2 regions of the Mycobacterium malmoense genome follow, and region 1 is predicted to be linked to the other one. Evidence: riboswitches for the same ligand, from Rfam matches in the RefSeq annotation. Region 1 holds a riboswitch; the other holds the start of a gene.

Region 1 (15,024 bases):
TCGCGGCAAGTGGACGATGCGCTCGCGCAGGTACCGCAAGCCGTCGGCATCGACGGGCCAGCTTAACAACCGATCGAAGTTCTCGTGGTTACCGTCGACGAAAGCTAAGACGATGCCGCAGCGGTCAAGCGCATCATCGAGCGAATCCAGATAGTCGTCGGTGAAGTTGTAGCCGAAGTCACCCAGGTGAATCAGCACCGTCGCATCACGCTTGGCGGCATGTTCGATCGCGGCGACGCCGTATTTGGTGTCGGCATGCCAGTCGCCCGCGATCGCAATACGGGACGGTGGGGAAAGCACCGAGTGCGCCAGCAGTTGGCCAGGGGACGGCAGGCGCGATGGCAGTTGTACTCGATTCATAGTCGCCTCCTGGGTCGATTTCCGATTGGCGACGTGCCTCGCTGGCACGCCGCACAACCGGAGCTGATCAGTTCCCAGGGACCGTTGGCAACCGCCGGGCAATCCCTTGATTGCAGGATGCGGGCCCCACCGCCTGTTTTCGGTCCAGGCTACGCGGCTTTTTCAGGCCGGGTCAATCGCGTTGACGCTGGTCCCCACCCGGGCCGAGCGGCTAGCCTGTACCGAGGCGATGGATCTCCGCCTGGGCAGCCCGCCCGAACCGCCGGCCCGGCTGATGGCTCCTGTGTTACCTGGCAAGCTGTGGGCAAGGAGTCCGCCATGGCATTGGTCGTCGGATACGACCGCCACCCGGCCAGCCGGGCGGCGGTGCTCTTTGCCGCTGAACTCGCCGGCGCCCTGAATGTGCCTGTCCATGTCGTCCACGTGGTGGACATGGCAGATAGCCCCATCTCCGGCACCTCGACCGAGTCGGCCGAAGCTGCCAAGAAAAGGCTCGACGCCGAGCGCCAGCATGTTGGGGAAGCCCTCGATGCCGCCCATGTGCCGTGGACCTATCACCTTCTGAACGGCGATCCGGTTAAGGCGCTTCTCAAGACCGCGGATGACTGCTCCGCGACCCTGATCGTGGTCGGCCGGCCGCAGCACGGAATCGTTCCGGCCCTGAGCCACATTGTGACCGGCACCGTGGCGCGAAACCTGTTGCGCCACAGCACACGCCCGGTTGCGGTGGTGCCCGAGTTCGCGGACAGCCTGTGAACGCGGGCAGCGTGAGTCGGGTCTATTTGGCCCGGCACGGCCGCACCGCGCTCAACGCCGAGGGGCGTCTGCGCGGGCTCAGCGACCCGCCGCTGGATGAGGTCGGCATCGCCGAAGTCTCCCGGCTCGCCGGTGCGCTGGCCGCCCGACATCCCACCGCGGTGGTCTCCAGCCCGCTGCAGCGGGCGGTGGCGACCGCGCAGGCAATCGGCGCTGCCGCCGGCGTTCCGGTCACGATTGATGCCCGGCTCAACGACCGCGACTATGGGCCCATGACCGGCCTTCGTCGCGATGATGTCGAACATCGTTACGGCAGTGTCGATTCCGCACCTGGCGTGGAAAGCCGAGCGGCGGTCGCCGAGCGGGCACGACGAGCGTTCTTCGAGCTCGTGGACGAACTCGGGCCGGGACCCGTCGTCCTGGTGTCACACGATGCGTTCAACACCACCTTGCTGGAGCAGCTGGATCCCTCGCTGGACCACATCGGCCAGCGGACGGCGTGCTGGAACCAGCTCAGCCTGGTCGATGGAGTCTGGCGGGTGGACTCCTATGACGTTGTGGCCGACTGACTCTCGTCTGTGCGGTCTCTGCGGTTCAGGTAGGCCATGAGAACGTCTTCCGCGCGGTGATACTGCAGCGAATCCACCCACAGGCGGTGGATCGGAGAATGCGCACGCCGGCCGAATTGGCCGCCCGGAGTCGCCACGTAGCCGCCGACGTCGGCGTCGGCAAGTAGCGCCAGTACGGGACCGATGTCGCTGGACTGCAGATCGGCCAACTCTGCCCAGTAAGTCGCGAAGACCCCATTGTCAGTGCCACCGGGCGGTAGCCAGAACGTGACGTCGAACTGCGCCGGATTTCTGATCGGCCGCGACGGCGAACTCATCAGAACCCCGTTGACGTTGGATTGGACATGCGTTCTCCCTGGCTGCTGCCGTCCAGGGGCCATCGGCGACGTCCGCGGTTTCGGCGAGCCCCACCGCCTTGTCCCATGATGACCCGCTGACGACGAGTTCGCCAGGCTCTTTGCGCGATAACTTGAACATCGGGTAACATTGGCGGTCTGGCGATGAGGCTCGCCAAGATTGCCGCACCGGGCTAATGGCTTCTACCGCGTGAACGACCCACGGTAGAAGGCAGGTGAGTTAGATGACATGCCGGGTGAGCGAGCTGACGCACCGTCTCGGCGCAATTGTTGGCGCTGACGCTTTCGCGAGAATCGTTTGCCCGTCCGCTGCGTGCGCGGGTCGCGTCGATTCGCTCTGCGAGCTGCCCCGGCCGTCGGCCAAGCAACCCGCCGCCCGTCGACCTATCCTGGCAAACTCATCGAATGCTGTTTGTCCGCAACATGTTTACCGAAGTCCGCCGCCGACACGCAACCAAGCGCCATCCGACCATGTTCGGAGCTATCACAACCAAGGGAGGAAGCCATGTCATTTGTGACTACACAACCGGAGTTGCTGGCCACCGCATCCGGCAACTTGGCCACCATCGGTTCCATCATGACCGCCGCGAACGCATCCGCGTCCACCCCGACGACCGGGGTGATTCCGGCCGCCGCCGACGAGGTGTCGGCGTTGACGGCCATGCAATTCGCGGTACACGCGCAGATGTATCAGGCGATGGCGGCGCAAGCCGCGGCGATTCACGAACAGTTCGTGTCCACGCTGGGGGCCAGCGCCGTGTCATACGAGGCCACGGAGGCGGCCAACGCGATCGCGACCGCGTAAGGGACCCAATCTGACAAGCGCGAACCCAGTGATCGCGGGTAGCATGGAGCAAGGCGATGAAGCTCGCCTTAACTGCCGCACCGGCTGATGGCTTCTACCACGTGAACGACGCGCGGTAGAAGGCAGGTGAGGGTAATGGCGGGCTTTACCAGCATCCTTGGTCCGGATGTCGACGGTATGAGGGGTGCCGACATACCACCACCGGATTGTTTGGCCGATCTCCATCTCGACCAGATCGTCGCCGCGGTTACGGCTGGATATGGTGACAGTGATATCGCAAGCATCTTCTACACGCCCCTGCACGACGTGCCTACGGTGGAGTACCGCCAGCAGGTCTTCCGTGATCTCGAAAACGAGGAAACACGGTCACCGATACAGAATTTCGTCGAGGGCATGCGCGCGATGCGGGGCCGGCTTCACGTGGCCAGGAACGCCTGGCATCGGCTACAGCGACAGGGCTGGCTGGTCGCTGCGATCGAAAGCTATTGCCACACGGTGGCGTTGCTGCGAGACGATCTCGCCCACGTCCGGCCGCGTTCGCGGGGGCTATGCAACTTCGGCGAACACGTAACCCGCTACGTCACCAGCGAAGCGTTCACCACGCTGGTGGCCGACACCGAATCGATGCGGGACCAGCTGCGCAAAGTGCGATACACGGTGCACATCGAGGGCCTTCGGGTCCACGTCGAAAAGTTCGACGGCCAAAACGACTACAGCTCGGCGGTTGCCGAGACATTCGAACGCTTCGCCACCGAGTCCAGCAAGGACTATCGTGTCGCCCTTCCGGAGTTCAAAGACATGAACCATATCGAGGAGCAGATCCTCGGATGCGTCGCCGAACTTCATCCGGAGGTCTTTACGCTGCTCGGTGACTTCTGCCGCCGATACGAACACTTCATCGAACCCGTCGTCGCCAGATTTGAGCACGAGATCCAGTTCTATCTGGCATACCTTGCGTTCGTCCAACGCTTCACCGCGGCCGGGCTAGCGTTCACCTATCCGCGTGTCACCCAGGAGCCGGGCGTCGTGGACGCCCGGGACGCCTTCGACCTGGCGCTGGCAATCAACGCGGTGCAAGACGAAAGACGCCTTGTTACCAACGACTTTCACCTGACGGAATCCGAGCGGATTTTCGTGGTTACCGGTCCGAACCAGGGCGGTAAGACGACCTTCGCCCGGACCATCGGCCAATGCGCCTATCTCACCTCGATTGGGTGCCCGATACCCGCCAGCGACGCCAGACTGACATTGCCCGATCAGATCTTCACCCATTTCGAAAGGCAGGAAGACCTGTCGACGCTGCACGGAAAGCTCGACAACGAGCTGGTACGGATTCATGACATCCTTTCGCGCGCAACCGATGCGAGTATCATCATCATGAACGAGAGCTTCTCGTCGACCACCGTCAATGATGCCCTGTTGATCGGCCGTGAGGTGCTCGAACGAATCATCCAGCTGCGCTGCGTCGCGGTTTACGTCAGCTTCCTCGACGAGCTGTCCACACTGGATCCGGCGTGTGTGAGCATGGTCGGCGAAGTGGCCCAGGATGATCCAACTCGGCGGACATTCAAGTTCACCCGCCGACCCGCGGACGGCCTGGCCTATGCCGCCGCACTAGCCGACAAGTACGGCCTCAGCTACGAGGCGCTGGGGCGGAGGATCAGCCAATGAAGGTTCGACTGCTACACCCCGTTCACGACCCCGACCTAGCGCCGCGGCTTCCGTGGCCATTGCAGAATCTCGTCGATGACGATCTCGAGCTCCGGCGGATCTACAAAGCGATGGCCGCCGGCGACGAATTCTTGCTCGACACCGCCAAAAAGATAGTGCCACAGGCGGTTGTCGATCCCGACGTCATCGTCTACCGTCAGCAAGTCTTGGCGGATTGCCTGGCCAATCGTGCCGCGGTGCAGCGGATGTATGACGTCGCGGTCGACGGTGTCGAAGTTCGGCGCAAGGTGTTCCTCGGCGGTTTGATGTCCCGCGACCCACAGGCCATCCTGCGTCGCTCCGTTCGGATTCTCGAACTGCTGGTCGGCAACCTCCGGCAATTGCGCAGCCTGTGCGATGAGCATGCCAACGGATTTCGCTCGCCGGGGTTTCGGCAGCTGTTGGCGATGATTGGCGAGCAGATCGGCGACGAGTACCTCGAGCAGCTCGACGCGGACCTTCGCGAGTTGCATCTTCCGCGAGGTGTTCTGCTCAGCGCCGCGCTCGGAATGGGTAACAAGGGCGTGGATTATCTCCTTCACCAGCCACCTCGCCGTAATTGGTGGGACAAATTGACCGGAAACCGCAGCAGCGGTTGCGGCTTCGTTGTTGATGAGCGCGACGAAACCGGCGCGCAGGCGCTAACCGAGTTAGCCGGGCGGGCCATCAACGACATTGCCAATACGGTCACCCGATCTGCAGATCACGTCGAGGGGTTCTTTGGCCGGCTGCGCACCGAACTGGGGTTTTACCTGGCCTGCGCGAACCTTTACGATCAGCTCACCAAAGCCGGTGTGCCCACCTGCTTTCCGATTCCCACACCGATCGGCCCGCCACAGCTCTGCTGCCGCGACCTGCGCGACGTGGGACTGTGCCTGACCGCCGGTAAGCGGGTCACCGGCAATGACGTCGACGGCGACGCGAAGTCGTTGATCGTGATCACCGGCGCCAACGAAGGCGGGAAGTCCACGTTTTTGCGCAGCTTGGGCGCGGCGCAGGTGATGATGCAAGCCGGCATGTTTGTCACCGCCACATCGTTTCGCGCCAACGTCCGAGACGCTGTCTTCACGCACTTCAAGCGCGAAGAAGACGACACCCACACCCACGGCAAGCTCGACGAAGAACTTGCCCGTATGAGCGACATCGCCGACTTCGTCGGCTCGGCGTCAATGCTGTTGTGCAATGAGTCGTTTGCCGCGACGAACGAGCGGGAAGGATCGCAAATCGCGCGAGACGTGGTGCGGGCCATGGTCGAAAGCGGGGTGAAAGTGGTTTTCGTCACGCACTTGTACGACCTCGCGCATAGCCTCAGCTCGCGACACGATCCGGCCTACTTGTTCCTGCGAGCCCAGCGCCGCCCCGATGGTGTGCGGACGTTCCGATTGGAACCGGGGCAACCGGAACCCACCAGCTACGGCGAGGACTCGTTTCGGCGGGTGTTCGGCATCGCTTCGAATCGCGACGTCAGCCGGGAAACTGTAGGGTCCGGCTGAGCGGTGGAGAGCGCTCCCGCAATCTGAAAATATGTGCCGGCCGGTCAGGCTAGGTGCGCCACTCCTGTGCGAACGACACGACCAGCGATGCTTACCCAGCCATTCGGGCTCCACAGGGTGTGGATCAGTGACCCTTTGCCCTGGGTGATGGTCAGATCGCGGCTGAGGTACTCGCTGATGCGTATTGCCGCGGCGCCGGTGGCTTCGTCTTCCTGCACGCCAAGCTCGGGTCCGAACGAGCGGGAGCGCACGCGCCCGGCGTCTCGGTCGATCCAAGCCCATACATAGTGCGGGAAGTCGTCGGAATAGTCGCTGGGGTCAGCATCGATGACATCCTGAGGCGAGATCAGTTGATGCATCACGAATTCAGGAGTCCATTCGGCGTATGCCCGGATGATCGCCAGCTCTGAGGCGTAATCGACTTCGACGATGCCGACCGGGAGCCGTAGGCTTCGAACGGGTGTGCCACGGTCACGCAGCCACCAAGCCGCTCCCACGGCGGGGTGGCCAACGAATGGCGATTCAATGGCCGGCGTGAAGATGTGAGCCTCGGCCGTAGCATTCCCCCGCTTCGGAAGATCGACGAAAATTGTTTCGCTATAACCCAATTGGGTCGCAATGCGTTGTCGGTCCGCGTCTGGCACTGCAGCGGCGTCAATCACGCCGAGCAGGTTTCCGAATCTGCCGTCGATGTCGGTGAACACCCGCAGAACGGTTACGTCGGTAGCCATCGGCGCCAGTATCCTCTCATCATCAGTACGCCGCCACAGCGACTGCTCGTATCGGTGTGCACCGTCATCCGCTGCCAAGTGCCCCCAGCAGGTAGGCGACTAGGACGACGAGGAATACGTAGAGCAGGTACAAGTTGACATCGCCCGATTGGATCGGGGTCACCAGACGCGCGCAATATTGCACGGCGGTTATGACCGGACGATACAAGTAACGTTGAAACAGCGGTGTGACCTCGGCTTCGTAGTGCACCGGCCCGGACCTCCCGGCGGGCTCGTCGGACGCTCGCTGCAGGGTGACCGTCGGTTGATATAGGCGGTCGAATGTCACCCGTACGGGCGCGGCAAATGTCATGGCCGAGTACTGCATTCGCGGTTTGAAGGTGACGATCCCACCGTCCCACACCGGGGTCCGCCGACTTGGCGCCTTCGGGCGTCCAACGGCATGGATCATGACCGGCACGATCAAGACGGCAACCATGAATGCCGCAAGGTACGTTGGGGAGAACGCCGAAAAATCCGTGTTCGCCGGAATGATGGTCAATTTATCGACCATCACCCGCGGCAGCAGGTTGACCGAGGTAACGGTGTGGACGGCACGTCCGAGAGCCGTGATCACTAAAGGTGCCCCCACCCCGAGTGCCACACACCCCATAGCCAAGAGTGCGGCTCCGAGCACAGGCTGTCCGGATTCCTCGGCGGCAGCGGCATCTTTGGTCCGCGCCATGCCTAGGAACGGGATACCATACGCGCGCACAAAGGCGCACACGGCCAGGCCTCCCGTTAGCCCCAGGCAGGCCGCTGCCACGACGATCAAGATGCCCACGAGATGACTCGGTATCCGAAAACCCTGAAACAGTCCCTGGAAGATCAGCCATTCGGAGACGAAACCGTTCAGCGGCGGCAACGTCGCAATTCCGAGGGTGCCTATCATGCTGATCACCGCGGTACGTGGCAACCGGTGAACCAGACCACCGAGCCGATCCATGTCGCGGGTGCCGGTGGCGTGCTCGATCACCCCGGCCTCCAAGAACAGTAGCGTCTTGTAAAGGCCATGGTTAGCAACGTGATACAGCGCGGCAAGCAGCAGGAATGCGCCCAATACCGGCTGCCCGTAGGAGGTGAAGGTCATCCCGGCTCCAATTGCGATGGCGATAACTCCCACGTTCTCGATCGTCGAATAGGCAAGGAACTTCTTGATGTCGCGTTCGGTGAGCGCGTACAGGATGCCAAGCACCGCGGTGAGCGCGCCCAGGCCCATGGTTATGAGACCCCACCATGCGGGACCCGCACCGAGCAGCTCGGTGGCGAACAGCAGGATGCCGTAGACGCCAAGCTTTACCACCATTCCGGACAGAAATCCGGAACCGTCGGCGGGTGCCACGGGGTGTGCCTCCGGCAACCACACGTGCAGCGGTACCAAGCCCGCCTTGAACCCGAAACCAATGAGCGCCAGCAGGAATATCGCGTCACGAGACCCCGGCGAGACGTGCCCCGATCGCATGGCAATCGTCGCGAAATCTGTGCTGCCCGCATCGGCGGCAAGAAGCACGAATGCCGCGACGATCAGCCCGAAGCCGACCTCGGAAAGTGCGAGGAACCAGAACGCGCCCGCGGCAACCCCCTCGCGGCGTTGATGGCGCAGGATCATCAGATAGCACAACAACGCCATCGACTCCCATGCCACCAGGAACACCACGACTGTGCCCGCAATCAGTACCGTTAGCGTGGCCAGCAGCGCGAGATGGTAGATCGCGAGGTACAGCGACGTGCCCCGGCCCACGGCATGGTATCGCGGCGCATAGCAGGCGATTCCGATCGCGACGGCGCCCAGCACCGCGACGAACACACCGGCCAGCGGCGTGAGCCGCAGCGTCAAGGCGCCGACTATGTCGTTGCCGCCCAACGTCTTAGACACCGACCCGGGATGCATGAGCAACAGCCTGACCCCGCCGATGAGCGCGGCCAAGCCACCCGCACCACCCAGGGCGGGCGAAAGCCGCACCGGACCGTGTGCTGGGACGAACGCAGTCGCCGTGGCCGCGACCCACAACGCTGCGGCGGCGCCGAACATAACCCATTCGATCACGGCAGCTCACCTTGATCCACGAAGGGCATTGCGGACACCTTCTCGGCAAGCCGACCCACCGCGACCATCAGTCCCTGTAGTAGCGCCATCGGACTGGGTGGGCAGCCCGGCACGTATACATCGACGGGGAGTACCGCGTCGAGCGTGCCGTGGGCGATCGGGTCTGCGGGATAAACCCCGCCGAGCGCGCAGGCGCCGACGGCCATCACGAGCTTGGGTTCGGGCGTGGCGTCGTAGGTCTTGCGCAACGCCACGTCGAACGCTCGTACGGCCGGCCCGGTCACCATGAGAATGTCGGCGTGACGCGGGGCCGGGGTAAAAAAGAATCCCAGCCGGTGCAGATCGTAGTGGGGCGCCGCGAGCAACCGTATTTCCTGCTCACACACCGCACAGGAGCCCGTGTCAACGGTGCGGATATGCAGGCTACGCCCAAACAGTTTGCGCACGCTACGGCGCAGATCCTCGGCCGCCGAGTCCCGTCGCACCGTGCTTGTTGCCGCCGTCATGACAAGCCCTCCCTGCGTGGCGATTTGTGGTTACGGAAAGTGCAGCCCGATGATCCGGGCAATCTCGATATAGAGCGGAATCCCGACGGTGACGTTGTAGGAAAACGTCAAGCCCAGCGATGCGGCGAGAGGCAGGCTCGGGCTGGCCTCCGGGATCGCCAGTCGCTGCACCGCCGGGACGGCGATATAAGACGCCGCACCGCACAGCACCGCGAACAGCACGTAGGTTCCGGGCTTGAACGCCGTGTCGGTCAAGTAGGCATAGGTGTGGGCGACGAGAATACCCAGCGTCGCAAAGAAATTCGGTGCGAGCAGACCAAATAGCACAAAGCCGAGTCCCGCCGACCGTAGGTCGCGCAACTTGCGGGAGGCCGTCATGCCCATCTCAAGCAGGAAGAGGCACAGGACGCCCTGGAACGCCGACACGAAAAAGGTGTCGTCGTCGTGGATCACCTTTTGGCCTTGCAGGCCACTGATGAAGCCGACGATGACGGCGCCGATCAGCAGGCACAGCCCGGGATTGAGCAAGACCTCCCGCAGCGTGGCTGTGGTGTTGTGCCGCGCGGCATCTCCGCCCAGGGGGTTTCCCTCGGGATGCTCGCGTTGTTCCGGGGAGGTTTCCGGCTCGTGCCCGGTCTGATGTTCCTGCTGGGATCGCAGGCTCTGGCCGTAAGCGGGCCGCGCGGCGGTGCCGGGCCCCGCCCCCACGGTCGCCGGCGTCGCGTAGCCCGCCTCATCCGGCATCTTCCCTGCCGCATCCATTCCCCGGGCACGCAGTCGAGCCACCAGATACAGCGCCACCAGGCAGCCGGGGATCTCCATAATGGCCAGCATGACGGGCATGTAGGCGTCGAAGGCGATGGCGACGCTGGTGAGCACCGCCACGCAGGTGGCAAAGGTCCCCGCCGAGTCCGATCCGTAATACCCGGCCACCGTCGCCCGGTCGATCCGCCGCAGGGCAGTCACGTGGTTGAGCACGAAGTAGGCGATAATGCCGATCAGGAAGTTCAAGGCGAAGCCCACCACCATGAATCCGACGATGCGTCCGATGCTCGACGGGCTGATTTCGGCGAGCTCTTCGCCGCCGTGCCAGCCGATGGCCAGCAGCAGGTACATGGTCAGTCCCTGGTAGATCACGTACGGGATTTCAAACCGCACCTTCAAGATCGGGATCAGGAAGCCGAAATAGAAGAACAACAACAGCGGCTTGAATAAGTTGTGGATGAAGTTTTGCCAGAACTCGTAAAGCATTGGTGGCTCCTATAACTGCTGCCGGGGGGTTAACAACCCGTCGGGGCCGAGACGAATATCAGGAGCTGCTTCGATTCCGCCGTGGCAACCGCGCAATCAGGCACCACGGCCACCGTTTCCGTCATGAGAGTCCTTCCGGCGGGGACGATTTACGCAACCCAATGTGTTTGATCAGCTGTTCGCGGGCGGTAGCGGCCAGTTCGAAAACCCCGCTGGGGCGCACGACGGCGGGTGCGGCCGCCAGGCAGCGGCCGCAGGAGGTGCAGGCGCCGACGTCATAGATCAGAACGTCGTCGTCGCGTCGCAGCGCGGAACTCGGACACATTGCGACCAACCGGTCGGCCACGCCGGTATCCAGCGGCGAGGCGTCGAACACCGGTGGGCTGGGCAACTCACGTGTCCACGGTTCCGGCGCCCCGCGCGGGTAACGAGTCGTCACTACGCCTCGGCGCAATCCACGAAGGAACCACAGTGCCATCAGCGTGCCCTCCCGGCTGCGGTGAGCCAGAAGCTGGCCTCGATGATCGGAATGTCGGTGAAAACGTTCTGGGAGCGTGCCGCGTCGCCGAAGGCGCGCCAATTACGCACCGCCGCAGGCCGCAGCCTGCACCGAAGAATTCGCCCGTCGGAACCGAGTTCGACCCACACCAGCGCCTCGCCTCGTGGCGATTCCGCCCAGCCGAGGCCGGATCCGGCCCGCTGCGGAATCGGCGCCGGTTCACAACCGACGCTGGAATCCGGAATGGCGAGTTCGTCGATCAGCCGCAACGCCTCGTCGATTTCGGCCAAGAACACTCGGTACCGGGCCCGCGCGTCGCCGCCGCTGGCAAGCGCAACTTGCACCGGATGGTCGTCATACGGTGGCTGCAGGTGATCGCGGCGCGTATCGAGGGCAATGCCGCTCGCGCGCACCACCGGACCGACGAGACCGAGCGAACCGGCCTGCGCCGTGGTGATGACACCCGTCGCCTCCAAGCGGTCGAGGAACGAGTTGGTGCTGTTCAACGCGTCGGTGACGCGTCGCAAATCGGCACAGGCCATGTGGGTTTCGGCGCTGAGTCCCCTAAGGTCGACCCCGCGGGCGACGCCCCCGATATCGACGACACCGAATAGGTACCGGTGTCCGAAGAATCGTGCGGCCAACCGCAAGAGCTGCTCCAGCACGATTTCGCTACCCGCCTGGCCAACCGCGAGGCCGGTGGACTGGCACAATGCGGCGATCGCGGCGACGTGGTTGTAGATCCGTTCGAATTCCACTGCCGCGGCACGGATCCGGCTGGCGGCAGGTGAGACCGAGATGCCGAGCGCCGTTTCGATGGCGGCGGCGAACGCCCACGCATGTGAAGCCGCCGACAGGCCCTCCGCCCGTTCGACAAGAAACAGCGCCTCCCGCGGCGTCATTCCGCGCAATCGCCATTCGATGCCACGGTATTTGTGCCAGGTGAAGAGGTAGAGGTCGACCACCTCCTCGCCGCTTGTGACCAGGCCGTAGTACAACGACTCGAAGCCGGCCGCGCGTACCGGCCCGAATGGGAATTCGAACGCGGCCCCACCGACGGTGTGCGGGGCGCGGACATCGGCGGGTTCATGGGTGGGCGCTCGGCCCAAGCGGGGGAATTCGGCTCCTGCATGGGGTGGCAGCGCGATTCGGTTCAGCGGGCCGCCATCGGCGGGGCGCAGCCCGAACTGCTCGTAGATCTCGCATTCCTCCACGAACGCCGCTGGTTCGATGACGGATAACGAGGGGTACTCAGCTGTAGCACAAGGTGTTTCGGTCAGGAGATAGGGATGCGCTTCTGTGTCGAGCGCCCACGTCAATCGTAAGATCGGGTCCGCGCCGGGTCCGTGGTCGGCGAACATGTCGGCGAGACGGGCGCTGGCGGTCAGCTGTTGTACGGTGGCTTGCAGCTCGCTGATTGGGACGTCGACACGAAAAACCTTGTCTTCCTGGACCATCCGTGTCCGGCTGGGCAGGGTGGCCTGCCACGTAGTGGCGTCGATACCGGTCACGTCAACGCTCCGATTGATCCAAGGATCACGGTGTGCAACCCAGTGGGGATCCACAGGCCGAGCACCAGCAGTGCGGTGAGGCCCGTGACAATCGGCAGCGCTGCCAGCACCCGCTGCCCACCGAACCCGAGCGCGATCGCGATGATTCCCATATGCTCGACCGATGAGTAGGCGAACAGTCGCTTGAAATTGGTTGTGGTGACCAGGAATAGCGCTCCTATAAGGACCGAAGCAAACCCGAACGAGAGCATCACCACCTGCACGTAGTGGGTGCCGAGGCCCGTGCGGGCGATAGCCAGAAAGCGGATGATCGCATACATTCCGGTGTTCAGCAGCGCCGCGGATAGCATCGCGCTGGTCGGGCTCGGGGCTTCGGAGTGCGCGTCCGGTAACCAGGTGTGCATCGGCGCCAGCCCCACCTTGGTGCCGTATCCCACCACGGCCAGCAGGAATGCCAACTTCAGTGCGGGGTGGGCTAATTCGGATGCGTGCTGGAACAGGTACGGCCAGGTCAACCTGAGGTTGTCGGTCAGTGCCAGGCCGGTGCCGGAGTAGAAGAGGAACATGGTGCCGACAAGTGCGATGGTGACACCGAGCGAGGAGATAATGATGTATTTCCATGCTGCCTCCAGCGAACTGGCCTGTGCTTCCAAACCGACCAGCGCGGCGCTGGCCAGCGTGCTCGCCTCGATCAGCACGAACAGCATGCCCAGGTTTCCTGTGCTGAGCGACGCCAGCATCAGCGCGGCGAACGCGCCGAAGAATCCGAAGTACATCCGCACCTGGAATGAACTCAGCAGCCCCGAATTCTCCTGTGCCCGAAGATAAGCTGCCGATCCAAGCGAAGAAAGCAACACGACCACGGCCACGGTGAACAAGAAGAACGCACTCAATCCGTCGACATAGACGAAGCCCGACAGGGCCGACAGCACACGGTGGCCGCCGATCCACAGGAGCAGCCAGATTGATAGTCCGAGCGATCCGCAGCCCGCGGCAATAGCCGTGTAGCCGGCTACCCGTGCCTTTGCGCCGGCGATGGCGGTCGCCGTGGTCGCCAACGGCAACAACGCGATCAGGACCACGAGCGCGGTCATCCCCGCAGCTCCCTGAGTTCGGCCGAACTCGCCTCGGCCAGCTGACGGGTCATGCCCGAGACAAAAACAACCATGATGAGTACGCCGGCGACGATGTCGAGAAAAACCCCGGCTTCGACAATGAACGGAAAGGTTGCCACCAGCGTAATCGCGCCCAGAAACACCCCGTTCTCCACGAGCAGCCAGCCGATCAGCTGGGCGACGGTGTGGCGCCGCACCACCATGACTTCGCAGCCGAGCAGGATCATCGCGGTTGACAGCGGGACCACCGCGGATGCCACCAGCCCCTTGGGTAGCAGCTGCGGCCGAGTCACCAAGTAAGAGAACGCGGTCAGCGCACCGCCGAAAATAATGGCCGTCGACAATCCAGTGGACATCGCGACGTCACGTTTAAGTTCCAGCCGCTCGATCAGCAGCCGCCTTGCGGCTAGCGGGATCCCAACGCCCTTGACCGTTAACGTGATTACGGCCAGGGCCCACAGTTCAATGCGGCCGAACCTATAGGCAACCACTCCGCAGGCGATCGCGAGCAGCCAGGACTGTGCGCCGTAATAGGTGAGGTACCGGTTGAACAGCTTCGAGCCCAGGCATGCAAACGCGCACAACAGCATCAACACGCCACATAGATCGAGTAACACACCCGCGGTCGACGTTGCCGTCAGGCTCTCCATGCTCATGCTCCGATCACATACGAGGTTGCGATGCCGACCAGAGCTAAAAGAAATGAGGCACCGAGGAATTCGGCGATTCGGAAGAACCGGAGTTTGGCGAACGACGTGTCGATGACGACGATCAAAAGCCCGCAAATCGCGAGCTTGCCCAATAACGCCGGAATCGCCATCAGGCCGCCGCCGATCGTCGTGGCATTGCCGAGGCCCCAAGGCATCACGAACACGTTCATGAATATCGACGACAGCAGCAGCAGTTTCATCCAGGAGCCCCACTTGACCAGGGCGTAGGACCGGCCCGAGTATTCGAGCACCCGGCCTTCCTCGATCATTGAGATCTCGATCGAACCCGTCGGGCTATCGATCGGGATGCGCCCGTTTTCCACCAGGACAAGCAGGAAAAACGCGACCGTCCCCAGTAGATGGGTGGGTAGCACGAGCACATAGGGAGAGTCGGCGACCGCGTGATTCATCAAATAGGGGTTGTCCGAGGCTGAAACGGCGCCCACCGTGAAGAAGACCAGGATTAGTGCGGGCTCGGCAAGGCTGCCTATCCAACTCGCGCGGCTCGCTCCCAAACCGCCGAGGGGGCTGGCGGTGTCCAAACCCGATAGCGAGATCACGAATGA
Region 2 (15,024 bases), 930 kb from region 1:
CACGAGCCGGGCACGGGTGGAGCTGCTGACCCGCGACGGCTGCACCGTCTGCGCGCGGGTACACGCGCGGCTGGCCGAACTGGCCGCCGAGCTGGGCTTCGAGCTGTCCACGACCGATGTCGACGCCGCCGCGTCGACGGGCAACCCGCGATTGCGGGCCGAGTTCGGTGATCGGCTGCCGGTGATTTTGCTGGACGGTCGCGAGCACAGTTACTGGGAGATCGATGAGGCTCGGCTGCGCGCCGATCTGGCCCGCACCGATATTTGGTAGCCCACCTGATAAACGTTTACCGTGGACACCAGTTCAGTTACTGGAGGAAGCAAGGGAGCTGGCCAGGTGATGCTGCCGTGAGCATCCTGCTCTTCGGGGTTTCGCACCGCAGTGCGCCGGTCTCCGTGCTGGAACAGCTCAGCACCGACGAGTCCGATCAGGTCAAGATCGTCGATCGGGTGTTGCAGTCACCGCTGGTGACCGAGGCGATGGTGCTGTCGACTTGCAACCGGGTCGAGGTCTACGCCGTCGTCGACGCGTTCCACGGCGGGTTGGCGGTGGTCGGGCAGGTGCTGTCGGAACACTCCGGAATGTCGATGGCCGACCTGACCCAATACGCCTACGTCCGCTACAGCGAGGCCGCCGTCGAACACCTATTCGCGGTCGCCAGCGGCCTGGATTCGGCGGTGATCGGCGAGCAGCAGGTGCTCGGTCAGGTGCGCCGCGCATACGCCGCGGCCGAGGCCAACCGCACCGTCGGCCGGGTGCTGCACGAGCTGGCGCAGCGGGCGCTGTCGGTGGGCAAGCGGGTGCATTCCGAAACCGCTATCGACGCCGCCGGCGCCTCGGTGGTGTCGGTCGCCCTGGGCATGGCCGAACGCCGGCTGGGCGGGCTGGCGGGCAAGACCGCCGTGGTCGTCGGCGCAGGGGCGATGGGCGCGCTGTCGTCGGCGCACCTGACCCGGGCCGGCATCGAGCGCATCCGCGTGGTCAACCGGTCGGCGTCGCGGGCCCAGCGCCTGGCCCGCCGGATCCGGGAGTCGGGCGTGCGGGCCGAGGCGCTGACCCTCGACCGGCTGGCCGACGCGCTGGCGGATGCCGACGCCGTGGTCAGCTGCACGGGGGCGGTCAGCCCCGTGGTTTCGCTGGCCGACGTGCACCACGCGCTGGCCGCCGCCCGCCGCTCGAGTGTTGATGAGACCACCCATCCCTTGGTGATCTGCGACCTGGGCATGCCGCGCGACGTCGACCCGGCGGTGGCCGGGCTGCCCGGCGTCTGGGTCGTCGACGTGGAGCGTGTGCAACACGAACCGTCGGCCCATGCCGCGGCCGCCGATGTCGAGGCCGCGCGCCACATCGTGGCGGCCGAAGTTGCCAGCTATCTCGCGGGACAGCGGATGGCCGAGGTCACCCCCACGGTGACCGCCTTGCGCCAGCGCGCCGCCGATGTAGTCGAGGCGGAGCTGCTGCGCCTGGACAACCGGCTACCCGGGCTCGCCAGCGCCGAGCGCGAGGAGGTGGCCCGCACCGTGCGGCGGGTGGTGGACAAGCTGCTGCACGCGCCCACCGTACGGATCAAACAGCTCGCCAGTGCCCCAGGGGGTGACAGCTACGCCGAGGCGCTGCGCGAACTGTTCGAATTGGACCAGACCGCCATAGACTCCGTAGCCGCCGTCGTCGCGGGCGAATTGCCAGTGGTGCCAAGCGGATTCGACCCTGGCCCCCGCGCGCACGGTGCGGGTAGCCCAAACCAGCCCGGTGAGTAGCTGATTGGCGCCCGTGATCCGCATAGGCACCCGGGGCAGTCTGTTGGCCACCACCCAGGCCGGCGTCGTCAGGGACGCCCTGATCGCCAACGGCCATCCCGCGGAATTGGTGACCATTGCCACCGCGGGCGACCGATCATCGGCGCCCATCGAAAGCCTGGGCGTGGGCGTCTTCACCACGGCGCTGCGCGAGGCGATCCAGGACGGCCGCGTCGATGCCGCGGTGCACTCGCACAAGGATTTGCCAACCGCCGATGACCCGAGGTTCACGATCGCGGCGATACCGCCACGGAATGACCCCCGCGACGCGGTGGTGGCCCGCGATGGGCTGGTGCTCGCGGAGTTGCCAGCCGGTTCGCTGGTGGGCACGTCGTCTCCGCGGCGGGCCGCACAGCTTAGAGCATTGGGTCTCGGTTTGGAAATCCGCCCCCTACGAGGCAACCTAGATACCAGGTTGAACAGGGTAAGCAGTGGTGATCTTGACGCGATCGTGGTTGCCCGGGCCGGCCTGGCCCGGCTGGGCCGCCTCGGCGATGTCACCGAGACGCTAGAGCCGGTGCAGATGTTGCCAGCACCGGCTCAGGGCGCGCTGGCCGTCGAATGCCGCGCCGGTGACAGCCGGTTGGCGGCGGTGCTGGCGGAGTTGGACGACGCCGACACGCGCGTGGCGGTCACCGCGGAGCGAGCCCTGCTGGCCGAACTGGAGGCCGGTTGTTCCGCACCGGTGGGCGCGATCGCCGAGGTGGTCGAGTCCATCGATGAGGAAGGCCGCGTCTTCGAAGAGCTGTCGCTGCGTGGCTGCGTGGCGGCGCTGGACGGGTCCGACGTGATCCGCGCGTCCGGCATCGGCAGTCCCGGTCGGGCACGGGAGCTGGGGCTCTCGGTCGCCGCCGAGCTGTTCGAACTGGGCGCGCGGGAGCTGATGTCGGCGGCGCGGCAGGGTCCGCGCGAGGGAGTTGAGCGAGAGACGTGGGAGCGACAATGACACGAGGGCGTAAGCCGAGACCGGGCCGCATCACTTTCGTGGGCTCTGGCCCGGGCGACCCGGGATTGTTGACCGCACGGGCGGCCACGGTGCTGGCCAACGCCGCCCTGGTGTTCACCGACCCCGACGTGCCCGAGCCCGTGCTGGCGCTGATCGGCAGGGACCTGCCGCCGATCTCCGGCCCGGCGCCGGCCGGTCCCGCTGCCCGCAAGGGCGACGCGGCCGGCGGCGACGGAGATCAGCCCCCGGCGCTACCGGGCGGCCCCGACATCCGCCCGGCGCTGGGCGAGCCCGCCGAAGTCGCCAAGACGCTCACCACCGAGGCCCGGTCCGGCGCCGACGTGGTGCGGCTGGTGGCCGGTGACCCGCTGACGCTCGACGCGGTGATCGCCGAGGCGAACGCCGTCGCGCGGAGCCACCTGCCCATCGAGATCATCCCCGGCCTGGCCACCACCAGCGCCGTCCCCACTTATGCGGGGCTGCCGCTGGGCTCGTCGCACACCGTCGCCGACGTCCGCGCCGACCCCGACGACATCGACTGGGAGGCGCTGGCCGCGGCTCCTGGTCCGCTGATCCTGCAGGCCACCGGGTCGCATCTCGCCGATGCGGCCCGCGCCCTGATCGACCACGAGCTGGCCGAGGCCACCCCGTGCGTGGTGACCGCACAGGGCACCACCTGTCAGCAGCGTTCGGTCGAAACCACGCTGGCGGGACTGACCGACCCGGCCGTGCTGAACGGCACCGACCCCGCGGGTCCGCCCCCGGCAAACGGCCGGATGGCGCCGCTGGTGGTGACCATCGGCAAGACGGTGGCCAGCCGGGCGAAGCTGAACTGGTGGGAAAGCCGCGCGCTCTACGGCTGGACCGTGTTGGTGCCCCGCACCAAGGACCAGGCCGGCGAGATGAGCGAGCGGCTGACCTCCTACGGCGCGCTGCCGATCGAGGTGCCGACCATCGCCGTCGAGCCGCCGCGCAGCCCCGCCCAGATGGAGCGGGCCGTCAAGGGCCTGGTCGACGGCCGCTTCCAGTGGGTGGTGTTCACCTCCACCAACGCGGTGCGCGCGGTCTGGGAGAAGTTCGGCGAGTTCGGCCTGGACGCCCGCGCGTTCTCCGGGGTGAAGATCGCCTGCGTCGGCGAGTCGACGGCCGACCGGGTCCGCGCGTTCGGGATCAGCCCCGAGCTGGTGCCGGCCGGTGAGCAGTCCTCGCTGGGCCTGCTGGACGACTTCCCGCCCTACGACAGCGTTTTCGACCCGGTGAACCGGGTCCTGCTGCCGCGCGCCGACATCGCCACCGAGACGCTGGCCGAGGGGTTGCGCGAGCGTGGCTGGGAGATCGAGGACGTCACCGCCTACCGGACCGTGCGCGCCGCGCCCCCGCCGGCGGCCACCCGCGAGATGATCAAGACGGGCGGCTTCGACGCGGTGTGCTTCACCTCCAGCTCCACCGTGCGCAACCTGGTCGGCATCGCGGGCAAGCCGCACGCGCGGACGATCATCGCCTGCATCGGCCCCAAGACCGCCGAGACCGCCGCCGAGTTCGGCCTGCGGGTGGACGTGCAGCCCGACACCGCCGCCGTCGGCCCGCTGGTCGACGCCCTGGCCGAACACGCCGCGCGGCTGCGCGCCGAGGGCGCGCTGCCGCCGCCGCGCAAGAAGAGCCGCAGGCGCTAGTGGCGGCCGGACAGGCGAGCGTGCGTGTCTGCACAGCGACACGCCGCCGGGGCTGGCATTCTGCGCACGCTCGCGGCCGATGAGCATGGGCTATCCCCGGCAGCGCCCGCGCCGGCTCCGCTCAACCCCCGCTCTGCGTCGCTTGGTGGCGCAAACGTCCTTGGAACCACGGCATTTGGTGTTGCCGATGTTCGTCGCCGACGGCATCGACGAACCGCGGCCGATTCCGTCCATGCCGAACGTGGTTCAGCACACCCGGGACTCGCTGCGCGCCGCCGCCGCCGCCGCCGTCGCCGCCGGGGTGGGCGGGCTGATGCTGTTCGGCGTGCCCCGCGATGAGGACAAGGATTCGACCGGCTCGGCCGGCACCGACCCCGACGGCATCCTCAACGCCGCGCTGCGCGACCTGGCCAAGGATCTCGGTGACGCCACGGTGTTGATGGCCGACACCTGCCTGGACGAGTTCACCGATCACGGGCACTGCGGGGTTCTCGACGACCGGCGACGCGTCGATAACGACGCCACCGTGGCCCGTTACGTGGAACTCGCTGTGGCGCAAGCGGAATCGGGCGCCCACGTGGTGGGGCCGAGCGGGATGATGGACGGTCAGGTGGCCGCGATCCGCGACGGCCTGGACGCCGCGGGCCACACCGACGTGGTGATCCTGGCCTACGCCGCGAAGTTCGCCTCGGCGTTCTACGGCCCCTTCCGCGAAGCGGTGAGCTCGAGCCTGTCCGGAGACCGGCGCACCTACCAGCAGGAGCCGGGCAACTTCCGGGAGGCGCTGCGCGAGATCCGACTCGATCTCGACGAGGGCGCGGACATCGTGATGGTCAAGCCCGCGATGGGTTATCTTGACGTGGTCGCGGCTGCGGCCTCGATTTCGCCGGTGCCGGTGGCCGCCTATCAGGTGTCGGGGGAGTACGCGATGATTTGCGCTGCGGCGGCGAACGATTGGATCGACGGCCGCGCCGCCGCGCTGGAATCGTTGACCAGCATCCGGCGCGCCGGAGCCGATATCGTGCTCAGCTACTGGGCCGCCGAGGCGGCGGGTTGGCTTGCGTGAGGTGAGGCTTCCATGACTACAGCGAGGGACACCAGGGTGAAGCCGTTGTTCTACGAGCCCGGCGCCAGCTGGTGGTGGGTGCTGCTGGGCCCGGCGTCGGCGGCGGCCATGATCCTGATCGAAATCTGGAGCGGCGCCCCGGTGTCACTCTTGGTCCCGCTCGTCTTTTTGGTCCTGGTGTCGGCGTTCGTGGCGTTGCAAGTGAAGGCGGCGCGGATCCACGTCTCGGTCGAGCTCACCGAGGACGCCCTGCGCGAGGGCACCGAAACCATCCTGGTGCGCGAAATCGTCAAGGTGTATCCGGAAGCCGAGAATCACGAGGCTTCCGGGAAGGAGCTGGCGAGGTGGCAGTCGGCGCGGGCGCTTGGCGAATTGGTCGGCGTGCCCCGCGGCCGGATAGGCATCGGCCTCAGGCTCACCGAGGGGCGCACCGCCCAGGCCTGGGCGCGTCGGCATCGTCACCTTCGCGCGGCGCTGACCCCGCTGGTCCAGGAGCGGGTCGAGCCCGCCGGATCCGATGTCACCGACGACGACGGGTCGGTGCGGTGATCGCCCGATACCGGGCCCTGGTCGAACTCGGCCTGGCCTGTGCCGCGCTGGTGGGCGCGGGCGTCAGCTGGACGCACGCCCGCCACATCGTCGGTGTCGCACCCATCGCGGACGGGCAGCCGACCACCACGTCGTTGGTGTATGACCCGCAGCTGCTGTTGCTGACCCTGGTGCTGGTGACGACCGCCGGGCTGCTGCTGGTGGCGGGGATCGCCAGGCTCCGGCGCTCTAGGGCTTAGGCCGTCTTCTTGATGAGCGGCAGCACGAACTGGCGGCGGCGCACGATGGCTTCGGCCAGGTTGCGAAGCGCCTCCTGCACCGAGCGCGCCATCGGAAACATGGCCCCGTCGCCGGCGTCGTTCAACAGCTCGATCACCGCCGGGCTCGCGACCAATGTCCACTCCGCGCCGGCGGCCTGGCACTCCTCATCGAACTCGTACAGAAGCGAGATACCGGCCGCCGCAAACAGACTCACGTCACTCAGGTCGAGCACCACCGGCTCGGTCCCGAGGACGAAACGCCGGATGTACTCGCCGACCCGGCCGGCGTTGACGCCGTCGATCTCGCCCCGGACGGTCACCACCGTCGCCAGGTGACGGCAGTGCGCCCGAATCTGAGCGCCACCGCACTCAAGGGTGCCGTTCCCCCGCCGGGCGTTCGGGCCCGGCTTCGACACCGACGTAGCGATTGCGATAGTCATGAGCAGCCCCATTCCCCGTGGCGTTCGTTGTGGCCGTGTAGGACCGACTCGGCGCGGACCAATGTCTTTAACGGTGCCCGTTAAAAGTAAGGAGACTTCCAGCCGGCTCTAACTCTTTGCTAAGAAGCGACTTTCGGAACGTTTTCGGCGACTCCAAGCGACATCGACGATGTTTCGGGTGCCACACCAAGCCACACCAGGGCCCGTCACGCCATCGCGGCAGTCACGCTGTTAGGCTGCGAAAGCTGCCGGTTGCGCAGTCGGGGGCTGGTGAAATGGCCTGTGGCATGGATCAGCCGCCCGGTCAGCCGGACTGCATGCGAACGAAACGGCAGGGTTCCGGACGGAAAGAGCATCGTGCGCGGCGCAGAGACCAGGGGAGAGATCAAGGCCCTGACGGGACTCCGCATCGTCGCCGCGCTGTGGGTGGTGCTGTTTCACTTCCGGCCGATGTTGGGCGATGCGTCGCCCGATTTCCGCGACGCGCTGGCGCCGGTACTCAACTGCGGCGCGCAGGGCGTCGACCTCTTCTTCATCCTCAGCGGGTTCGTGCTGACGTGGAACTACCTCGACCGCATGGGCCGGGCATGGTCGACGCGCGCCACCCTGCACTTCCTGTGGCTGCGGCTGGCCAGGGTGTGGCCGGTGTACCTGGTCACGTTGCACCTGGCAGTCCTGTGGGTGATCTTCACCCTGCACGTCGGCCACGTGCCGTCGCCCGACGCGGGCCAGCTCACCGCGGTCAGCTACGTACGCCAGGTCCTACTGGTGCAGCTGTGGTTCCAGCCGTTCTTCGATGACTCCAGTTGGGACGGGCCGGCCTGGTCGATCAGCGCGGAATGGCTGGCCTACCTGCTCTTCGGCCTGCTCGTTCTGGTGATCTTGCGGATGAAGCAGGCCACGAGGGCGCGAAGCCTGATGTTGCTGGCCTTCGCGGCGTCGTTGCCGCCGGTGGTGATGTTGCTGGCCAGCGGCCACTTTTACACCCCGTGGAGCTGGCTGCCGCGGATCGTGACGCAGTTCACCGCCGGCGCCCTGGCCTGCGCCGCCGTGCGCAGGTTGCGGCCGACCGATCGCTCCCGCCTCGTCGCGGGGTACGTCGCCCTGCTTCTCCTGGTGGCCATGGGGGCCGTTCTCTACTGGTTTGACGCGCACCCGATAACCGGCGTCGTGGAGAACGACAGCGGCGGCGTGGTCGACGTGCTGTTCGTTCCGCTGGTGATCACGCTGGCGGTCGGCGCGGGCGGCCTGCCGAGGCTGCTGTCGACGCGGCTCATGGTTTACGGCGGGCAGATCTCGTTTTGCCTGTACATGGTGCACGAGCTGGTGCATACCGCCTGGGGATGGGCCGTCGAGCAATTCGAGTTGACGCCGCAGGACAATCCGTGGAAATGGAACGTCGTCGGCCTGCTCGCGATCGCCGTGGGGGGTTCAATCCTGCTGTACCACTTCGTCGAAGAGCCTGCCCGCCGGTGGATGCGCAGGATGGTCGACGTCCGGGCCGCGGACGCGAGAACCGAGCACGGCGAACCGGCAAGCACCAAGCTGCATCCGATCGACGGTGGGCTGGAAGCGGTTTCGGCCCGCGCGGTCTGACACCCGCGTGGGTACGCGAATCGTTTTGTGCCCAGCGCCGATTCAGCGGGTTGCCAGCCGGTTCCCGTCGTTTCCCCGTACGATTCCGTTGATTCGGATGCGGCGGTTCCCAGGGGAGGTAGCGGTGAGTCGGCTGGCCACGTTAGTCATCAGCCTGACTTTTCTGGCCGGCGTCGTCTGTGAATATTCGCCATGCCCGGCCCGGGTGCGGGCCTATGACACACTGACCCTGGATTCCCGGCTGAACCACGTCGCGGTGATCGGCGACTCCTATACCACCGGCACCGATGAGGGCGGCCTGGGCCCCAGGGCATGGACCGCGCTTGCCTGGCACAGCCTCGCCGCGCGAGGCGTGCGGATCGCCGCCGACGTGGCGGCCGAGGGCAGGGCCGGTTATTTCGTGCGCGGTGACCACGGCAGCGTGTTCGAGGATCTGACCGCCAGGGCGGCCAAGCGCGACGACGCACTGGTGGTGTTCTTCGGCTCCCGCAACGACGACGGCGTCGATCCCGAGCTGGTGGCCGAAAGGGCCCGCGGCGCCTTCGATTTGGCGCGCCGCCTGGCGCCGGCGGCGAAATTCTTGGTGATCGGGCCGCCGTGGCCAACCGCCGCCGTTCCCGAGTCGATGCTGCAGATTCGCGACGTGCTGCACGCCGCGGCCGGGGGTGCGGGAGCGGCGTTCGTCGACCCGATCGCCGAAGGATGGTTCGTCGGCAGGCCCGACCTGATCGGGGTGGATGGCGTGCACCCGACCGACGCGGGCCACGAGTATCTGGCGGACCGGATCGCGCCGCTCATCCGCGCGCAGTTGTCTAGGTGAGTAGGGCGGCCGGCTGTGCTGACGTTTCAGTCGTCTGCATTCCGTTCATGATCCCATCGCTCCAGATCTCTCGCGGGTTCGGCAAACCAACTCCAGCGACTGACGCGGCCACTGCGAGGCACGCCAGCAGCGGTGGATTATCTGTAAACTCCCGAGAATCCTTCACGGATAAGACATTTGCCGCGCATGCTCAGCCCAGCTGGCCGCGGGCCCAATCCATCGCCGTCTGATATTGGTCGGTGCACAGCTCGCTGGTCGCGGCCCCGATGATCGCCCCGGCATCGCGGTTGGTGAAGCCACCACCGTTTTGAAGCGCGGAGAACACCGATGGAAGTGGTTGGCCGTCGCGTAATTGGTCGCATACGGAGCGTCCCCACGCGAGCGCGTCGGATGGCGAGACGTAGCTGACGTGGCTTCTTTCCAGACGCGTCAGGAATTCAGGGTCGTCGGCGCGGGCGGGTGCGGCCAGGGCAACGGCTGCGGCGAGCGCCGTGGCGAGCGTTAGCGTTCTCAACATTCCCACCCCTCGCGACGGTGGGTTATGGCTTGCGCGGATGGTGGCGCCGTGGGCGTCACCGTCGGCGAACGGGTAGTTGATGGCCATCTTGTGGCACTCCTGATGGTGTGAAGCGGTGATTAGCGACCCAGGACGCGTTGTTTTTGCTCGACGAACTCTTCGTCGGTCAGGATTCCCCGGTCGCGGAGTTCGGCGAGCTCGCGCAGCTCGGCGGCGATTCCCGTTCCGGCGCCCCCCGGTGAGGTCTGCGCTGGTTCGAGCGGTTTGCCTGTGCTGGCCCCGACGCCTTCACGGTGGCCCAGACCGGCCGCGCCGCCGAGGGCGCGGCCGGCCATGCCGGCAAGGGCCATGTCGCTGAACGTGTTACCGGCGGACCCCGTCAACGCCTGCGGGGCGGCGCTAACACTGCTTATCGGCAATGCCGCGGCGAGCGGGCGGATCGCCGTTGGAGCGACGGCGGCCCAGCGCTGGGGCACCGACAGCGCCCCAATCGACGACGACTGGCCCAGGCTTGCATTGGCGATCGCACCGCCGAGGCCCACGGAGCGCAGTCCGCCAAGATCTCCGGGTGCGCCCCCGCGGATGAGTCCCTGGGCCTCCTCACGCACGAGCCGTTCCTGGTTGGCTGCCGCGTTCCTCAGGTTGGTGCTGACCGAGTTCGCCGACATCGTCGCGCTCGTTGTCGACGTGCTCATACCCCCCAACGAGGCGAGCGGGCCAAAGTACGACGGAATCGAGGTCAGCGAGGGCAACGACGACGCCGAGGAGCCCGATCCACTCGCCAGGCCCAACAGCCCCGACAAGGGCGACGCCGACGACGTCGACGAGGCAAGACCCTGCAGCGCTTGTGGCACCGCGGACATCAGGTGTGGGCCCACCGACATGACGTGGGATACGCCCGATCCCGCCCCGGCTGCGGCGGCGTGGGCCACCGCGGCCGCCTGACCGGCCAACCCCGCCGGATTGGTCGTTGACGTCGGCGCCGAAAACGGCGTCAAGGCCGCGGCGGTCGCCGAGTGGGCGGCATAACCGATCATCGCGGCGACGTCTTGAGCCCACATCTCCATGTAGTGCGCCTCGGTCGCCATGATCGCCGGGATGTTTTGCCCCAAGAAATTGGTCGCAACCAGCGCCATCAACAGGCTGCGGTTGGCCGCGATCAGCGGCACAGGCACCGTCACAGCGAAGGCGGTCTCGTAAGCCACCGCCGCCGTCTTGGCCTGGGTGGCGGCCTGCTCGGCCTGCGCGGCCGCCGTGATCATCCACGCCAGATAAGGCCCAACGGCCGCCGTCATCGACACCGACGCCGGCCCCAGCCACGGCCCACCGGTCAGCCCCGAGATCACCGATCCGCAAGATGCCGCCTTGGAATACAAGTCGGCGGCCAACTCGTCCCAAGCCGCCGCGGCGGCCAGCATCGGGCCCGAACCGGGCCCTGCATACATCCTGCCGGAATTGATTTCCGGCGGTAACACCGCGAAGTCCATCTCGCTATCCCCTCCGAGGACGTCAGTTCAATGTGACGGCATTGGCGGCCTCGGTGGCCGCATACGATCCAGCACTGGTAGCCAAGGTGGTGACCAACAGTTGGTGCAGCACCGCCGCCTCGGCAGCGACCGCCTGATACATCGCGCCGTGAGTGGCAAATTGCAGCGCGGTAAGCGCTGAAACCTCGTCGGCGGCAGCGGGCACCACGCCCGTGGTCGGGGCCGCAATCGCCGCATTCTGAGCAGCCATCGCAGACCCAATCGCCTGCAAGTCGAACGCCGCCGCTGACAACATTTCCGGTTGTGCGGTCACAAAAGACATGGATCCTCCCCTTTCGCTTTAAGGCAGATCGAAAACTGTGGCTGACGCTGGCCAAACGACCCGAATTTCGGTCGGACACCTTTACCAAATCGAAGTTCGTCAAAGGTACTGTCGCGTAAGCACTTTCGATAAAGACCGTGATTGGCCCGTGAGATAATGCGTGGCCTGATACCCGCGCGCTGGGCTATCGGCTATCGCGACGGTTATTTTCGGCGATTCCCGGGCGCGGGCGGATTATCTACGATCTGATCGTCAGCCCGATTGCTGGAGCGAGTCATCGCCATGGTCAAGCAACCTGACGTCGACGGCATCCCGAATGCGGCCAGCATGCATAAAACCGGGAAAAGAGAAGCAAGAGCACAATGCTGAGCATCACCATCCACCCACTTTCTACTGCGTATGAGTAGAAGCCATTAGCCGGGATGGCCTTTCAAGGCGGTGCTTCATCGCCTAATGCCAAAGATAGCATGCGGTCGAACCGCCGTCGATAGCTCATATCCGGTTCTGCGGCACAAGATGTTTGGCGTTGCGGAATCCGAGCCGGATCGACGTTCTCGCAGCCGTGGCGCACCACGATCCGACCCGTATCGTGTTTACCCTTCGGTGCGGCGATCTTTGGTGGGCGAGAGTGTGCCGCTCATCCAGCTGTCAGGCAGACCACCAGTAGGCCAAAGTTTCAGTCGCAGAACGTTTTTCGAGCCAGACGCTTCAGTCTTCCGCGTGCCGCTCGTAGTCCCATCGCTCCAGGCGCGCTTGCAAGTGCATCAGGCCGACGCCGACGAGTGGCGCGGCCGCCGCGATGCAGACCAGCAGCAGCGAAGTCATCTCACAACCTCCAAAAACCTTTCCCTGATAGGACGATCGTCCGCGACCAGAAGTTCATTACGGTTTCACCCGCCCGCGACGGCGCGGTCCGCCAGCGCGCCGATCACGGGTGCCAGCAGTCGCGCGTATTCGGTCGTCACGTGGTTGTCGTCGCGGAACACCAGGGTGTTGCCGACGATCACCGGGCAGCGGTCCGGGGTGCAGAACAGCTCCGTCAGGTCGGCGTAGTGCCCGCCGCCGCCGGTGGTCGCCGCCCGCTCGGCGACGACGCCGCCGTCGTCGACCGCGACCGGGCGCGCAGGCGCGCAGGCGGTGGCGTCGTCCAGGTGTGCCGACAGGCACGCGGGCACGGAGCCGTGTGGATCCGGGGCCGGCCCGAGGACCAGAACGGTCGCGCCGTTGCCGCGCAACCGTTTCACGGTGTCGGCCAGGGTGCCGATCCACGCCGGGTCGTAGGACACAAAGCCGAAATCCCCGCCGTAGCGCCGGCTCATGTCCAGCACGACCAGCCGCGGGTGTTCGGCCGTCAACCGGGCCATGATCTGGCCGCGCCACTGTTCGCACTCGGTGTATTCCCGGCCCAGGTACGGGCTGGTGATGCGCAGCTCCTGCAGCGGGCAGGTCACCTTGGCCAGCGTCTCCAGCCGCCAATGCCGCTGCTCGGCGAGCTGCTGGAACGCGGGCTGCCACATCGCGGCGTGCGAGTCGCCGACCAGGGCCACCGTCGTCGGCGAGGCGGTGTCGCCCGTCGCGCACTCGGGTTGGCCGACATCGCGCCACGACCGCACGCAGCCGTTGACGAAGACCGCCGCCTTGTCGGCGGGCGCCGCGGCAAGCGGCGGGTCCAGGTTGGACGGCACGGCACGCAGGCCCGCGGACCCCGCGACCGCGTCGCGCGCCTGCTGGACCGTCGCGTCTTGCGGGCCGACGGCGGGGGCGTTCGCCGGGGGCAGCGCGACGATGTTGGCCTTGGGCGCGGCCGTTCCGTGCCCCGCCGGCGCCGGTACCACGTTCAGCAGCAGCACGCACGCGCACGCGGTGGCCGCGCTGGCGGCCCCGGCCACGGCCAGGCTGGCCTTCGCCGACCGGCGCAGGGCGGCCGCGAATCGGCCGGGATTTTCGACCAGATGCAGCGTGAGCACCGCGAGTCCGGCCGAGACGACGACCGCGGCGAGCCGGCCCGGCAGGCCCGCGGGCAGGCCCAGCAGCGGTGGCATCAGCAGCAGCACCGGCCAGTGCCACAGGTACCACGAGTACGACACCCGGCCGATCGCCCGCACCGCGGGCCGGCACAGCACGCGACCGGCCCCCAGGCCGCCGGTGACGCGCCCGGCGCCGATGATCAGGGCGGTGCCCAGCACGGGCAGCAGGGCCGCCGTGCCGGGGTACGGGGTGCCGGGTCCCAGCTGGGTGCAGGTCAGCACGATCAGGCCCAGACCACCCCATCCGGCGATCGCCGCGGCTAGCAGGGGCAGCCTGCGCCATTGGCGAATCGACAGGGCCACCAGACCGCCCGCGGCCAGCTCCCAGGCGCGGGTGGGCAGCGAGAAGAACGCCCAGGGCGGCGACGTGCGGGTCCACACCACGGCCGCCGCCAGCGACGCCGCCGCCACGCACCCGAGGACGACGGCATACGGCGTCGCCCGCGATGCGGTGCCGCCGCGCACGCGGCGCGCCAACCACGCGGTACCGATGATCAGCGCCGGCCACATCAGATAGAACTGCTCCTCGACACCCAGCGACCAGTAGTGCTCGAACGGCGACGGCGGGAGGTCGGAGGCCAGGTAGTCGGTGCCCTGCATGGCGAACCGGTAGTTGCCGACATACGCCGCACTGGCGATGCCGTCCGTGAAGACGCTTCGCGCCTGCAACGGCGGCAGCACCACGGCCGCCCCGATCGCGGTGGCGACGCCGACGGCGGCCGCGGCCGGCAGCAGGCGGCGGGCGCGGGCGCCGTAGAAGCGGCCGAGCCGAACGGCATCGGTCGTCGTGACCTCGCGCCAGAGCAGCCCGGTGATGAGGAAGCCGGAGATGACGAAGAAGACGTCGACGCCGATGTAGCCGCCGGTGACGCCCGGTATGCGCGCGTGGTAGAGCACGACGGCGATCACGGCGACGGCGCGCAAGCCCTCGATGTCCGGGCGAAAACCCGCTTGTCGCGGCGGGGGCACCACCCGCTTGCGGGGGAGGCTGTCGTTGTCGGGCCGCCGGACCTTCATCTGCCCCGGCTAGGACGCCATCCAGGCGAGCTCGCCGGGCAGCTGCGCCCGCCAATAGTCCATGTCGTGCCCGCCCGCGGAGAAGCTGCCCGCCGGTGGCTTTTTCAGCTGGTTGACGAATTGACGTGTGGCGAAATAGAAGCGGTCGCCGGTGCCGCAGTCCACCCGCAACGGAATCTGTGACAGCGCGGGGACGCCCAGCACGCTGTTTTGCACCCAGTCGTCATAGCTGTCGAACGCGCCGGGGGCGCTGCCGGTGAACGAGGTGAACAGCGCCGGGCTGATCGCGCAGATCCCCGCGGTGCGTGACGGGCCCAGCTTGGCACCCAAATGCAGTGCCCCGTAGCCGCCCATCGACCACCCCATAAGGCCCACCCGCGAGGTGTCCATACCCATTGACGACAGCATAGGCAGCAGCTCTTCGAGCACCATCGCGCCGGAGTCCGCGCCGGACGCCCGCCGGTGCCAGTAGGAGGTGTTGCCGCCGTCGACGCCCACCACCGCGAA

The links. Region 1 has a riboswitch for fluoride ahead of K3U93_RS00670 (hypothetical protein). Riboswitches for the same ligand answer to the same signal wherever they lie in the genome.
Region 2: another riboswitch for fluoride. It lies ahead of K3U93_RS20800 (PE family protein); the one in region 1 lies ahead of K3U93_RS00670 (hypothetical protein).

What each region holds. Positions count from the first base shown of each region.
Region 1 covers NZ_CP080999.1:133,850-148,873, forward strand. Annotated here, with positions in the region: gene K3U93_RS00655 (metallophosphoesterase family protein) at 1-360, opposite strand, end outside; fluoride riboswitch at 577-651, shown strand; gene K3U93_RS00660 (universal stress protein) at 679-1,116, shown strand; gene K3U93_RS00665 (histidine phosphatase family protein) at 1,128-1,685, shown strand; gene K3U93_RS00670 (hypothetical protein) at 1,664-2,002, opposite strand; fluoride riboswitch at 2,049-2,109, opposite strand; fluoride riboswitch at 2,173-2,234, shown strand; gene K3U93_RS00675 (PE family protein) at 2,547-2,846, shown strand; fluoride riboswitch at 2,890-2,950, shown strand; gene K3U93_RS00680 (MutS-related protein) at 2,982-4,517, shown strand; gene K3U93_RS25780 (MutS-related protein) at 4,628-6,049, shown strand; gene K3U93_RS00690 (PhzF family phenazine biosynthesis protein) at 6,094-6,780, opposite strand; gene K3U93_RS00695 (proton-conducting transporter transmembrane domain-containing protein) at 6,845-8,866, opposite strand; gene K3U93_RS00700 (NADH-quinone oxidoreductase subunit B family protein) at 8,863-9,372, opposite strand; gene K3U93_RS00705 (sodium-dependent bicarbonate transport family permease) at 9,403-10,623, opposite strand; gene K3U93_RS00710 (hypothetical protein) at 10,745-11,062, opposite strand; gene K3U93_RS00715 (hydrogenase large subunit) at 11,101-12,633, opposite strand; gene K3U93_RS00720 (proton-conducting transporter transmembrane domain-containing protein) at 12,630-13,715, opposite strand; gene K3U93_RS00725 (hypothetical protein) at 13,724-14,398, opposite strand; gene K3U93_RS00730 (respiratory chain complex I subunit 1 family protein) at 14,401-15,024, opposite strand, start outside.
Region 2 covers NZ_CP080999.1:4,524,263-4,539,286, reverse strand. Annotated here, with positions in the region: partial or broken gene K3U93_RS20860 (glutaredoxin family protein) at 1-341, shown strand, start outside; gene K3U93_RS20855 (glutamyl-tRNA reductase) at 349-1,758, shown strand; gene hemC (hydroxymethylbilane synthase) at 1,772-2,743, shown strand; gene K3U93_RS20845 (bifunctional uroporphyrinogen-III C-methyltransferase/uroporphyrinogen-III synthase) at 2,740-4,416, shown strand; gene hemB (porphobilinogen synthase) at 4,496-5,482, shown strand; gene mce1N (transport-regulating membrane protein Mce1N) at 5,495-6,031, shown strand; gene K3U93_RS20830 (hypothetical protein) at 6,028-6,270, shown strand; gene K3U93_RS20825 (STAS domain-containing protein) at 6,267-6,731, opposite strand; gene K3U93_RS20820 (acyltransferase family protein) at 7,089-8,327, shown strand; gene K3U93_RS20815 (Rv0518 family GDSL lipase) at 8,452-9,147, shown strand; gene K3U93_RS20810 (DUF732 domain-containing protein) at 9,338-9,751, opposite strand; gene K3U93_RS20805 (PPE family protein, SVP subgroup) at 9,784-11,151, opposite strand; gene K3U93_RS20800 (PE family protein) at 11,174-11,473, opposite strand; fluoride riboswitch at 11,871-11,933, opposite strand; gene K3U93_RS20795 (acyltransferase family protein) at 12,364-14,517, opposite strand; gene K3U93_RS20790 (alpha/beta hydrolase) at 14,527-15,024, opposite strand, start outside.